Regions from separate parts of the Actinoplanes octamycinicus genome, predicted to be linked through region 1. Evidence: riboswitches for the same ligand, from Rfam matches in the RefSeq annotation. Region 1 holds a riboswitch; the other holds the start of a gene.
The links. Region 1 has a riboswitch for cyclic di-AMP ahead of BJY16_RS10935 (LysM peptidoglycan-binding domain-containing protein). Riboswitches for the same ligand answer to the same signal wherever they lie in the genome.

Region 1 (6,229 bases):
CCGCCAAGACGACCGCGGCCGAGCTGGGCAAGCAGAAGCTCGGCTCGATCACCGCGGACATCAAGCGGGCGTACACCGCCGCCGGCGCCGAGGACCGCGGATCCGAGTCGGTGATGGGCAACTTCATCGCCGACGTGCAGCTCGACCAGACCAGCGACGCCGGTCGTGGTGGGGCGCAGATCGCCTTCATGAACAGCGGCGGGCTGCGGAACGACCTGCTCTACGGCGCCGACGGGACGATCACCTACTCGCAGGCGTTCGCGGTGCAGCCGTTCGCCAACGACGTGGTCACCAAGACGCTGTCCGGCGCCGAGATCAAGAAGGTGCTGGAGGAGCAGTGGCAGCCGACCGGCGCGTCCCGGCCGGTGCTGCACCTGGGCTCGTCCAAGGGCTTCACCTACTCGTACGACGTGAAGCAGCCGCAGGGCTCGCGGATCATCGCGTCGTCGATGAAGCTGAACGGGGTCACCATCGACCCGAACGGCAAGTACCGGGTGACGATGAACTCGTTCCTGGCCGGCGGCGGCGACAACTTCGCCACCCTGGGCCTGCACAACGAGACCAAGACCACCACCGGTGACAACGACCTGACCATGCTGGTCAACTACTTCGCCGAGCACAGCCCGATCACCGCGGACACCACGCCGCGCAGCACCGCGGGTGTCCTCGACACCACGGCGCCGACCGGGACGTACGCGGTGAACGCGGCCGCGATCTGGCCGGGCCAGACGGTGACCCTCACGCAGTCGGCGCTGACCGACGACGTGACCGCCGCCGCGCAGGTCAAGCAGGTGGTGAACTGGGGCGACGGCAGCGCGGCGGAGACGCTGGCGGCCGGCGCGACCAAGGCGACGCACACCTACGCGGCGGCCGGCAGCTACCCGGTCACCGTGACGCTGACCGACGAGGCCGGCAACGCCGCGACCGTCTCCGGCGGCACCGTGGTGGCGGCCGCGCAGGCCGGCAAGTACACCCTGGACAAGTGCCTGGTGTGGTCCGGCGAGACGGTCACCGTGCAGCCCAGCGGGGTCACCGGCGCCGACAGCTACCAGGTCAACTGGGGTGACGGCACGGTCGGCGGCCTGACCCACGTCTACCGCAAGGGTGGCAGCTTCACGGTCACCGCGACCCCGGTGAACGCGGCCGGCGCCGGCAAGGCCGTCAAGGTCGGCTCGGTGCTGGTGGTCCAGGACATCCTCGCCCCGGTGGCCGGCCTCAGCCTGCCCCGGGACGCGGACCGGGCGGCCTCCTGGACGACGGTCAACGGCACGGTCATCGACCTGGGCGCGGGCGTGGACAGCGTCTCGGTGAAGCTGATCGAGCAGCGGTCCGGCAAGTGGTTCGCCTACGCGGCCGGCACGTGGACCGTCGCGGCCTCGGAGAAGGACGCGTCGGCCCGGGCCGAGGCGGTGACGGCGCAGCTCGACCCGTTCTTCGGGTGGCACGCGGCGGTCTCCGGCGTCGACAAGGGCACGCTGAAGGTCTCCTACTGGGCGACTGACAAGGCGGGCAACCGGTCGTTCGTGTCGACTCACACGCAGCGCATCAGCAAGTAGTCCGGTTCCTGGAAGCCCCCGTCGCGGTCGCGGCGGGGGCTTCCGCTGTTTTCCGCGCTGGGTGCTGCTCTGACTCCGCTTGGCTTGTGCTCAGCTCTCGCCCTGGCTCGTGCTCGGCTTCCGCGCTGGCTTGTGGTCAGCTTCCGCTTGGCTTGTGGTCAGCTTCCGCGCTGGCTTGTGGTCAGCTTCCGCGCTGGCTTGTGGTCAGCCGAAGGCGGCGTCGCAGTGGCGGATGAAGGCGGACAGAGCCGGACTTGTCCGGTCCTGCCAGACCAGCGCCAGCAGGGCCGGGATGTCGATCCCGTCGATCGGGATGCTGACCAGGTCCGGGTGCGCGGCGGCCATCGACTCGCTGAGCACCGCGACGCCCAGACCGCGCCGGGCCAGGCCGGCCACGGTGTCCGGCGAGGTGGCGACGAGCGCGACCTCCGGTCGCAGTCCGGTCCGCCCGGCGAAGGCCTTGTCGAGCACGTCACGGATGCCGGTCCCGACGGGCAGACAGATTGTTTCGTACGCCGTGAGCGCGGTGACCGTGACGCTGCCTCGCATCGCCAGCTCGCTGCCCGGCGCGGTCAGCGCCACCAGGCGCTCGCTCACGATGACCCGGGATTTCAGCTGGTCCGGTGGCTCGCCGGCCAGCCCGGCCAGGGCGACGTCGAGGCTGCCGGTGCGCACCCCGGCGACCAGGTGATCCGAGTTCGCCTCGGCCAGCTCCAGCTCGATCCCCGGATGCTCGTGATGGAACGCGGCGAGCGCGTCGAACAGCGGCGCCACCTCGCACCCGGTCACCATCCCGATGGTGAGCCGGCCCCGGACCAGCCCTTTGACGTCGTCGATCGCGTCGCGCAGGTCGAGGGTGGAGTCGAGCGCGGCCCGGGCGTGCCGCAGCGCCGCGGCGCCCGCCTCGGTGAGCCGGGCGACCCGGCCGCTGCGGTCGAAGAGCTCCGCGCCCAGCTCGTGCTCCAGCGCCTTGATCTGGGCGCTCACCCCGGACTGGGTGATGTGCACCCGGGCCGCGGCGCGGGTGAAGCTGCCGGTCTCGGCGACCGCGACGAAGTACTCCAACTGCCGCAGATCCATGAGTGGCGATTGTAGCTGGTATGAAAACCATTCGTTGGACTTGTAGGCGGCGCCGGGGCAGGGTGGAGTCATGAGCGAACGAGAGAAAGCAATGCACCCGGAGGACTTGACCCGTTTGTTCGTCGAGCGCGCCAATGCGAAAGACGCCGAGGGCCTGGCCCTGCTGTATGAGGAGGATGCCGTGATGGCCTATCCGCCCGGCAGCGAAACGGTCGGCCGCGCCGCGATCCAGAAACTCTGGGCCGAGCTGCTGCCGACAATGCCGGCCTTCGAGCCCGAGACGCCGCTGCCCACGCTGATCAGCGGCGACCTGGCCCTCACCTCGACCCCGCCGAGAGACGGGGCCGGGGCTCGGGCACAGGTCGTCCGCCGACAGCCTGATGGTTCGTGGTTGCGGGTGCTCGACCACCCGGAGCTGGGCCGGGCCTGACCTCAGATGGCCAGGCGCTGACCGACCCGGAGACGGTTCGGGCTGCTCAGCCGGCTCGCGTTGGCGCGGTAAAGCGCCTTCCAGCCGCCCTTGACGTGGTAACGCGTGGCGATGCCGGAAAGGGTGTCGCCGCGCTTCACCACGTAGGTCCGGGTCGCCTTCAGCGGCGTGGTGTAAGACGCCAGTCGGTACGGGCTCGCCGAGGTGCTCTTCCGCGCCTTGGTGAGACCGCGCCGGCCGCAGGTGGGCCAGGCGCCGATGCCCTGGTTGCGGAGCACCCGCTCGGCGACCACGATCTGCTCGCTCTTGGAGGCGAGGTTGGCCGTGGAGCCGTATTTCCCGCCGCCGTGCGCCCGCCAGGTGCTGCGGCTGAACTGCAGACCGCCGTAATAGCCGTTCCCGGTGTTGATCCTCCAGTTCCCACCGGATTCGCACTTGGCCACGGCGTCCCAGTTCACGTTGGGGGCGGCGCTGGCCGGCGAGGCTTCGACGGCGAGGAGGCCGACGGCGCCGGCCAGCCCCGCCACGGCGAGGCCGAGAGTGCGCTGGAGCTTGCTGCGGGTGGTCTGCGCGGGCCGATTGTGGGCGCGCGGGGACTGGGCTCGCCGGGACAGGACACGACGAACCCGCTGGTTCAGGTGAAGCATGAAGTTTTCCTCCACGCCTGCGAGGTGAGCTGTCGGGTTCGGGCCGAGGAGCCCGGCCGCGTCAAGCGCGGCTTCACCCCGAGGCGCACTCCGGAGAGCGCGCCGAGGAACTGTGGGTCCCCCGCTCCATGCCTGTGGGTTGTTGACCGTGACCAGCAGGCAGGACTCGGCGTTCCGGCCACGGTGTCCGCGTTGTGCGGACTGCCGACGGTAGCCACCGCTTCACGGAACCGACCAGGTCCGGAAGCGGGGCCGGTGACTTTGTTCTCACAAATTAGCCGCTTTGATCTTCCTTTGTGTGAATAACACCGCGAGTTCTCGAGTCCCGCCAGGACTTGCCACCACCGTGGTCCGCCAGGCGAGGGAAAGCCGGTGAGAGGACGATTGGCAACGTCCGGAGTGGGTAAAGGAAGACTGCTTTTTGGAGTTTCGCCTTGCTGTTTTGCCTGCATGCCGCGATCTTTGTTACCGATGGGTTGCGTACGAGCCCGGCATAGGGTGCACAATCTCCGACCATGAGCGATCTCACCCGCGACTTCGACGTCGTCCTCTACGGCGCGTCCGGCTTCGTCGGCGCCCTGGTGGCGAAACACCTCGCCGGATACGCGCCGGCCGGCACCCGCATCGCCCTGGCCGGACGCTCCGCGGCGAAACTCGCCGACGTCAAGTCCCGGCTGAAGGTCGACTGGCCGGTTCTGATCGCCGACGCCGGCGACGCGGAGGCGCTGGCCGCGGTGGCCGGCCGGACCCGCGTGGTGATCACCACGGTGGGGCCGTACGCGAAGTACGGTCGTCCGCTCGCGCACGCCTGCGCCGCGGCCGGCACCGACTATGTCGATCTGACCGGTGAGGTGCTGTTCGCCCGGGACAGCATCGACGAGAACCATGAGCTCGCTCGCAGCACCGGTGCGCGGATCATCCACTCGTGCGGCTTCGACTCCATTCCGTCCGACCTCGGCGTGCACGTGCTGCACCAGCAGGTCGAGCGGGACGGCGCGGGGGAACTCACCGACACGACGCTGGTGGTGACCAGCATGTCCGGCGGCATCAGCGGCGGGACGATCGACTCGATGCGCAACCAGGTGGACGTGCTCAAACAGAAGCCGGAGCTGCGCAAGGTGGCGGGCAGTCCGTATTCGCTCAGCCCGGATCGGCACGCCGAGCCGAAACTGGGTCGGCAGAGTGACATGGACACGCTGGTCGCCTCCGAAGTGGACCCGTCGTTGCGGGGGCGGCTCGCGCCGTTCGTCATGGCGTCCTACAACACCCGGGTGGTGCGGCGGAGCAACGCGCTGCGGGGCTGGGCGTACGGTCGCGAATTCAAGTACCGCGAGGCGATGAGCGTCGGGGCGTCACCGATCGCGCCGCTCGTGGCGATCGGCACGAAACTCGGCCTCGGGGCGCTGGTCGTCGGGCTGGCGTTGCCGCCGACGCGCTACCTGCTGGACCGGGTCCTGCCGAAACCGGGGGAGGGGCCGAGCGAGAAGGTCCAGCAGAACGGGCATTTCACCATGGACATCTTCACGACCACCTCGACCGGGGCGCGGTACACGGCTCGCTTCCGGGCCAAAGGTGACCCGGGGTATGCGGCCACCGCGGTCATGCTGGGGGAGTCGGCGCTGGCGCTCGTGCTGGACCGGGATGCGCTCCCGGAGTCCGATGGTGGTGTGCTGACGCCGGCCACCGGCCTTGGCGACGCGCTGGTCACCCGGCTGCGCGCGGCCGGCTTCGAGATCTCGGCGCGGAAGGCGTAGCTTTCCTCGACCGTTCGACCGTTCGACCGTTCGGCCGTTCGGCCGTTCGACCGTTCGGCCGTTCGCCCGGTGGACGGTCCGGGCGGGGAGGGCCATGCGAAGGCCGTCAGGCTTGATACCTCCGCATGGCCCTCCCCGCCCGGACCTTGCCTGGTCACCGGGGGTGCCGCGGCTTTTGGAGATCGGCCGCTTCACTTTCCGTTGTCCCGGGCGGCACGATCAACCCATGACATCCCTTTTCGGTACGCCCTCCGCTCGCTCCGAGCGGCCGCTATGACCCCGGCTGAGGAGTTCGCGGCGTCGTCTCGCTCGGACGGCGGCGGTATCGGCTCGGGTGAGGCGGACGCGCAGTCGTCTCGCTCGGACGGCGGCGGTATCGGCTCGGGTGAGGCGGGCGCGCAGTCGTCTCACGAGGGTGGAGTGCCGGCGGATCATCCCTTGCACGGGGAGGGGCATTGGGCTGACTACAACGCTGGGCAGGGGGACCGGGAGGTTCGCGAGACGTTCCGGCTGGCGGTGGAGTTGGCGGGGGCGGGCAGCGGGCGTACCGCTGTTGACCTTGGCTGTGGGGCTGGGCGGGAGACCCGGGCGCTGCTCGAAGGTGGCTGGGAAGTGCATGCCTATGACAGCGATGCCAGCATGCTCGCGGCTGTTGATCGGGGGAACCCCCGGCTGAACGCTCACCTGCTCTCCTTCGAGCAGATCACCGAACTGCCTCGGGCTGACCTGATCTATGCCGGGTACTCGCTGCCGTACCAGAAT
Region 2 (6,229 bases), 6.9 Mb from region 1:
AAGTCGGCGACGTTCGAGCCGGTCAGGGTGACGCCGACCAGCACATCGCGGTCGGTGTCGACGAGGAACCGGGCGGTGCCGCGCGGGCCGCCGGTGAACGCGCCGCCGGCGTTGCCGTCGGTCGGCAGGTCGATCACCCGGACGTCGAGGCCGGCCGCGGCGGCCGTCGCGGTGGTGTGACCGACCGCGGCCACCTGCGGCTCGGTGAAGATCACCCGGGGCGAGCCGGGGCCGTCCGCGAGATGCTCGGCCGCCATCGGCTCGCCGAGGATGTCGCCGGCCGCGATGGCCGCCTGATATTTCGCCATGTGCGTGAAGAGCGCTTTCCCGTTCAGGTCACCGACCACGTAAAGCCAGCTCGATCCGGGAACGCGCATGTTCTCGTCGACCCGTGGGGAATCCACGCCGACGGTGTCCAGGCCCAGGTCCGCCGCCTGCGGCGTGCGTCCGGCAGCGACCAGGATCTCCGCCGCGGTCACGGTGACCCCGTCACTCAGGGTCACGTCAACACCGAGACCCGTTCGGCGTACGGCCTGAGCGCGCGCCCCGATCCGGATGTCCACCCCCTGCTCGGTCAGCGACTGCGCCACCTGCTCACCGGCGAACGGCTCCTCCCGCGGCAGCAGCCCCCGCTCCCCCGGGATCAGGGTGACCCGGGCGCCGAGCGAGGTGAACGCCTGGCTGAGCTCGGAGCCGACCACCCCGCCACCGAGCACGATCAGCGACTCCGGGATGACCGGGGTGGTGACCGCCGCCCGGTTCGTCCACGGCTCGGCGTCGGCCAGCCCGTCGATGGCGGGCAGCGCGGCCCGGGTGCCGCCGGCCAGGATGACCGCCCGCCGGGCCTCGAGGATCTCGTCGCCGACCCGGACGCGTTTCTCCCCGGCGAGCCGGCCCCAGCCGCGGACCAGGGTGATCCCCCGCTCCGCCAGCCAGGGCAGCTGGCCGGCGTCGTCCAGGCCGCCGATCAGCTCGTCGCGGCGGCGCAGCACGGCGGCCACGTCGAGGTCGCCGGTGACCGCGGCGGCCACCCCGGGTGTGCGCCGGGCCTCGGCGAGCAGCTCACCCGGGCGCAGCAGCGCCTTGGACGGCATGCACGCGTAGTAGGAGCACTCCCCGCCGACCTTGTCGGCCTCGACGATCGCCACATCCAGTCCGGCCTCGGCCAGCCGGCCGGCCGCCACCTCGCCGCCGGGTCCGGCGCCGATCACCACCACGTCAAAGCTTCGCATGCGGTAGATGGTCGCCCGGCGGCGAACTCGTTCACCCCAGGGGGTTGCCCTGGGCGGCACCCGGGGCCGCCGGGGGTCAGCTCGGTGACGGGGCGGCGGGGCGGGGCCGGATGTCGCTGAACGTGTAGCACGCCTCGTCGTCGATGGCGTTCGGCATCGGGTCGATCGTCAGCGAGGCGGGCAGGCCGGCCGCGTCGGTGGTGAACTCGATCACGGCGTCCGGCCCGGCGGTGCCGGTTTCGGCGAGCAGCTCGGCGATGGCCGGGTAGTGCGCCACGTCCGGGTTGGTGTCCCGGTCGGCGGGCTCGCCGGTGACCCGCTCGCCGGCCACGGTGATCCGGTACTTGCCGATCAGTGCCCGCTCGCCGCAGGTCGAGGTGAGGACGTAGGTGTAGTGCGACGGCAGGTTCGCGGCTGCCACGTGGACGGCGTCACGGGTCTCCGCGGTCGTACCGGAAAGGGTGGTGCCGCACGCGGAGACCGCGAGTGCGGTGATCACGGTGAGCAGCGCGGTCCGGCGCTGTCGGGAATCGGCCATGGCTGGTTCGACGCACCGTGACCAGCGGCGGTTCCGCCCTTTCTGCCGGTCGTGCGGCATGCCGGGAGGACGGGCGGATGACCGGTTTCGGAAATGCCTGGCTTTCCAGGGCACGAACAAGATCAAATCACCCTAATACCGTGAAGAACGTCACTATCCGGCATCAAAAACTTGGATGAACGACCGGGGATGTGGTTACCGTCGGTCGTCCCGCGATGGCGGGCACTGTGGACGGACCGCCGAATCCTGCCGCCGATCCACAGACTCGATGAGAAGGGCAGGAGCGGGGGACCCACCGTTTCCGGCGCGTCCATCACGGAGCGCGCCTCGGGGTGAAGCCGCCATGTGTGACGCGGCCGGGCCGATCTGCCCGAACCCGACAGCTCACCTCGCAGGCGTGGAGGATCATCCATGTCTCGGATCGGTAGACGAACGCGCCTTGCTGCCCTCACCCTGGTGGCGGCGGGCGTGACCGGAGCCGGCGTGCTGTTCGCGCCCGCTTCCCCGGCGATGGCATCCAGCGTCAACTGGGACGTGGTCGCCAAGTGCGAATCGGGCGGCCGCTGGCACATCAACACCGGTAACGGGTACTACGGCGGCCTGCAGTTCAGCCGCAGCACGTGGAAGGCGAACGGCGGCGGCAAGTACGCGTCGACCGCGGACAAGGCCACCAAGGGCGAGCAGATCAAGATCGCCGAGAAGCTGTACGCCAAGCGCGGGCTGAGCCCGTGGCCGGTGTGCGGCAAGAAGGCCGGCGTGCACAAGAAGGCCACGTCGACCAGGAAGAAGTCCACCAAGGCGAAGAGCAGTAAGGTCAAGTCGACCGGCAAGACCTACGTGGTGAAGTCCGGCGACACGCTCGCCAAGATCGCCCGGAAGTACCACATCAAGGGCGGCTGGCGGACGCTGTACAAGCTCAACAAGAGCAAGCTGTCCAGCCCGAGCCGGATCTACCCCGGTCAGCGGATCCGTCTCTGACGGTCCGTCCTCCGGCCGCGCGGTCGTCCGGGCGGGCGGCGGCGCGGCCGGGACGATCACCGCCCCGTCCGGCCCGCGGAGGCCGTCACCGCCGGCGGCAGACCGGCGACATCCCTGGTGATCCTTGTCCCGCTGACCTGATCCGCACCAGGTCAGGTGTGAGGATTGCCGCCGGGACGTGGGCGCGGCAACGGGGGAACACATGCGGTGGGTCGGGGCGGCGGGGCTGGCCGGGGGCATGCTGCTGCTGGTGGCGGGATGCGGAGCGACTGATCCGTACGCGAATGCCGCCCCGGCCTCCCCCGCGCCTTCCCACCCGGCGGCCTTCCCGGCGCCGTCCCAGTCGGCGGCTTTCCTCTCGCCGTCCCGGTCGGCGGCGCCGGACTGGGTCGGCACCTGGGGTGTCGCGATGACCGACGGCGGGCAGGCCTTCGAGCGGCAGACCGTCCGGCAGATCGTGCACACCAGCGTCGCCGGGGACCGCGCCCGGCTGGAGCTGTCCCACGCGTTCGGCCGCACGCCGCTGGTGATCGGCGGGGTGCACGTGGCGCGGCAGGTGTCCGGGAGCACCATCGACCCGGCCACCGACACCGTGGTGACCTTCGGCGGCAGGACGGCGGTGACCATCCCGGCGGGCGGCACGGTGACCAGCGACCCGGTGAGCTTCGCCGTGCCGGCCGACGCCGATCTGGCGGTCAGCGTCCACCTGCCGGCGGCGACCGGCGAGACCACCCGGCATCCGCTCGGCACCAGGGACAATTTCATCGGTACCGGCGACCAGCTCACCGCCACGAGCATCCGCGGCGCCGAGACGTCCAGCAACTACTTCTTCCTGACCGGCCTGGACGTGCACAACTCCGCGGCGGAGGGGACGGTCGTGGCGTTCGGGGCGTCGATCACCGACGGGCTGGACTCGGCCTTCGGGGCCAACCAGCGGTGGCCGGACCTGCTCGCCGACCGGCTGCGCGCGGCGGGGCGGACGATCGGCGTGGTGAACACCGGGATCAGCGGCAACCGGCTGACCGCCGACGGCACCGACGGACGCGGCGAGAGCGCGGCCCACCGGTTCGAGCGGGACGTGCTGCGGCGTACCGGAGTGCGCTGGGTGATCATCTCGGACGACCCGCTGAACGATCTGGGCAGCCACCGCGCACCGGGCAGCGACGAGATCATCAGCGCCTACCGGCAGCTGATCGATCGCGGTCATGCGGCCGGGATCAGGGTGATCTGCTCGACGCTCACCCCGTTCCGCGGCGCGGACTACTGGAGCAGCCGGGGCGAGCAGGGCCGGGCCGAGGTGAACGCGTTCGTCCGCGGCGCCGGCAGCGGGTGCGACGCGGTGCTCGACCAGGACGCCGCGACGCACGATCCGGCGTCACCGACCCGGTTCCTGGCCGCGAACGACTCCGGCGACCACCTGCACCCTGGCGACAAGGGTATGCGGGTGATCGCCGGAGCGGTCGACCTCGACTGGTTCGACTGAGTCACCTCGGTCGCTGGTCCAGGAGGTCTGACGTGCGGGAATGCGCTTTCCGCGCCAATCTAGGGCACGGGCGTCGATACGTCAATCGGTGTTCTTTCTGCCGAACTCGATGTTGTCCAGGTCGCCGTGGAACTGGTCGGTGTCCACGTCGGTCTGGTTCGGGTTGATCCGCTTGCCGCCGATCACCACGGCGCCGCTCGGCAGGATGTCCGCCAGCGGGCCGGTCCGCTGGGCCGGCGGCACCAGCTGCCGGCCGGTGGCCGGGTCGTGCACCCGGATCTGGAACAGCACCGGGGACAGCCGGACGCAGGTCACCCGGTACCACCGGCCGACCGTCATGCCGAAGTCCTCCGGGCCGGCCGGGAGCAGCACGAAGTTCGTCCCGTCCGACCACCGGCAGGACGGCCGGCCGTAGTCCACCTGCAGTTTCCACTGGGTGACCCCGGCCCCGGCCGCGCCGAACTGAAAGACGTTCATCCCGGCGTCCGGCGACGGCGTCTCGTTCAACCGGATGTCCGCGCCGTAGACGAACCGGCCCTCCCCGTCACCGCCCGGCACCAGCGTGACCGAGCTCGCCGGGCGGATGATCGCTTGTGGACAAGGCGTGGTCGTGGTGCAGGAGCCGCCCGGGAAACGCAGGATGCGGTTGCCGCCCGCCTCGGTCACCGAGGTGACGAACCCGCCGCCGCCACCCAGGATGGCGCCGTGCAGGCCGTTGCCGCTGCTGTCGGCGACATGCGACGGGTCGGTGAGATCGCCGAGATAGCGCAGCTCCACGTGGCCGGGCGGAGGCGCGGCCAGAGCCGGGGTGGCGGTCAGGACGACGGCGCACAGGGCGCCGAGCGAGGCACGCAACAGTGTCATGTAGGCAGTGGAGCGGACGGCGGACCACAAGGACGGCGCATCTGTGCGACTCTCTGCGGATTGACCCGACCGGGCGTCCGCCGGTTGAACCGGAGCCGTCACCCAGCGGTACTCCCCGATGACTTCCCACCCTGACTGACGAAGTAGGTGCAGCATGAGTTACCCGGACCCGACCGCCGGCCCGGCGGAGCAGGACGGCTGGTCGTCGGCGGCGCGCTCGCCCCGGCCGGTCGTGCCGGAGCAGCACAGCCCGCAGCAGCCGGGCGGTTATCCGGCGCAGCACTCGTATCCGCAGCACCAGGGCCCGTCGGGGTATCCGCAGCAGCCCGGCGGGGCTTTGGGGTCGCAGTACCCGCAGCAATTCGGCGGCTATCCGGCGGCGTCGCAGCAGTACCCGCACCAAACCGCCCCGCAGCAGTACTCGCCGCAGTCCGGCACCCACTCGGCCGCGCCCGGCCACTATGGTCAGCAGCCCGGCACCCCCGCGGCCGCGACCAGCCAGTATGGCGCCGGGACCAGCCAGTATGGCGCCGCGACCAGCCAGTATGGCGCCGCGACCAGCCAGTATGGCGCCGCGACCAGCCAGTATGGCGCCGCACCCGACCACTATGGCCAGCAGCCCGGTGCCTACCCGGCCGCGCCCGGTCAGTATGGGCAGCAGCCGGGCACTCCCCCGCCGTCGATGCCGTACCACCAGTGGACCGCCGAGGGCGACCGATCCGACCCGGCGCAGCAGCAGATCAAACTCGCCGAAGCCGCCGCCCAGGGCAAACGCGACATCACCGTAGGCAGCATCTGGCTGGGCGCCGGCATCTTCATCACCCTCGCCACGATGGCCTCCGGCGCCGCCGTCTACATCGTCGCCTGGGGCCCGATGCTCTACGGCCTCTACCGCCTGATCAAGGGCATCATCGCCGTCCGCCGCACCAATTGACCGGCACACCCTCCCTCAGTCCCGTGCCAGCTCGTCCCGGACCGTCTCCCGGTCGTGGATCCGCGCGGGCGGCTGACGGCGGCCGGTGCCATGCCACACCTGCGCCGGCCGGGTCGCCATCAGCACCGCACGCAGTTCCTCGTGCCCGCGGATCAGTGGAGGTGCTGAGCGCCTGGCTCGACCTCGCCGGCCCGGTGCGG

Region 2: it holds a riboswitch for cyclic di-AMP, as region 1 does, so the genes downstream of both, BJY16_RS48835 (LysM peptidoglycan-binding domain-containing protein) here and BJY16_RS10935 (LysM peptidoglycan-binding domain-containing protein) in region 1, are expected to answer to the same signal.

The regions. Positions count from the first base shown of each region.
Region 1 is NZ_JACHNB010000001.1:2,427,349-2,433,577, forward strand. Features, by position in the region: gene BJY16_RS10920 (ExeM/NucH family extracellular endonuclease) at 1-1,556, shown strand, start outside; gene BJY16_RS10925 (LysR family transcriptional regulator) at 1,761-2,636, opposite strand; gene BJY16_RS10930 (YybH family protein) at 2,728-3,066, shown strand; gene BJY16_RS10935 (LysM peptidoglycan-binding domain-containing protein) at 3,069-3,713, opposite strand; cyclic di-AMP (ydaO/yuaA leader) riboswitch at 3,713-3,887, opposite strand; gene BJY16_RS10940 (saccharopine dehydrogenase family protein) at 4,229-5,467, shown strand; gene BJY16_RS10945 (class I SAM-dependent methyltransferase) at 5,741-6,229, shown strand, end outside.
Region 2 is NZ_JACHNB010000001.1:9,350,924-9,357,152, forward strand. Features, by position in the region: gene BJY16_RS42370 (dihydrolipoyl dehydrogenase family protein) at 1-1,232, opposite strand, end outside; gene BJY16_RS42375 (DUF6174 domain-containing protein) at 1,309-1,770, opposite strand; cyclic di-AMP (ydaO/yuaA leader) riboswitch at 1,998-2,183, shown strand; gene BJY16_RS48835 (LysM peptidoglycan-binding domain-containing protein) at 2,182-2,748, shown strand; gene BJY16_RS42385 (GDSL-type esterase/lipase family protein) at 2,951-4,231, shown strand; gene BJY16_RS42390 (hypothetical protein) at 4,313-5,095, opposite strand; gene BJY16_RS42395 (hypothetical protein) at 5,250-6,029, shown strand.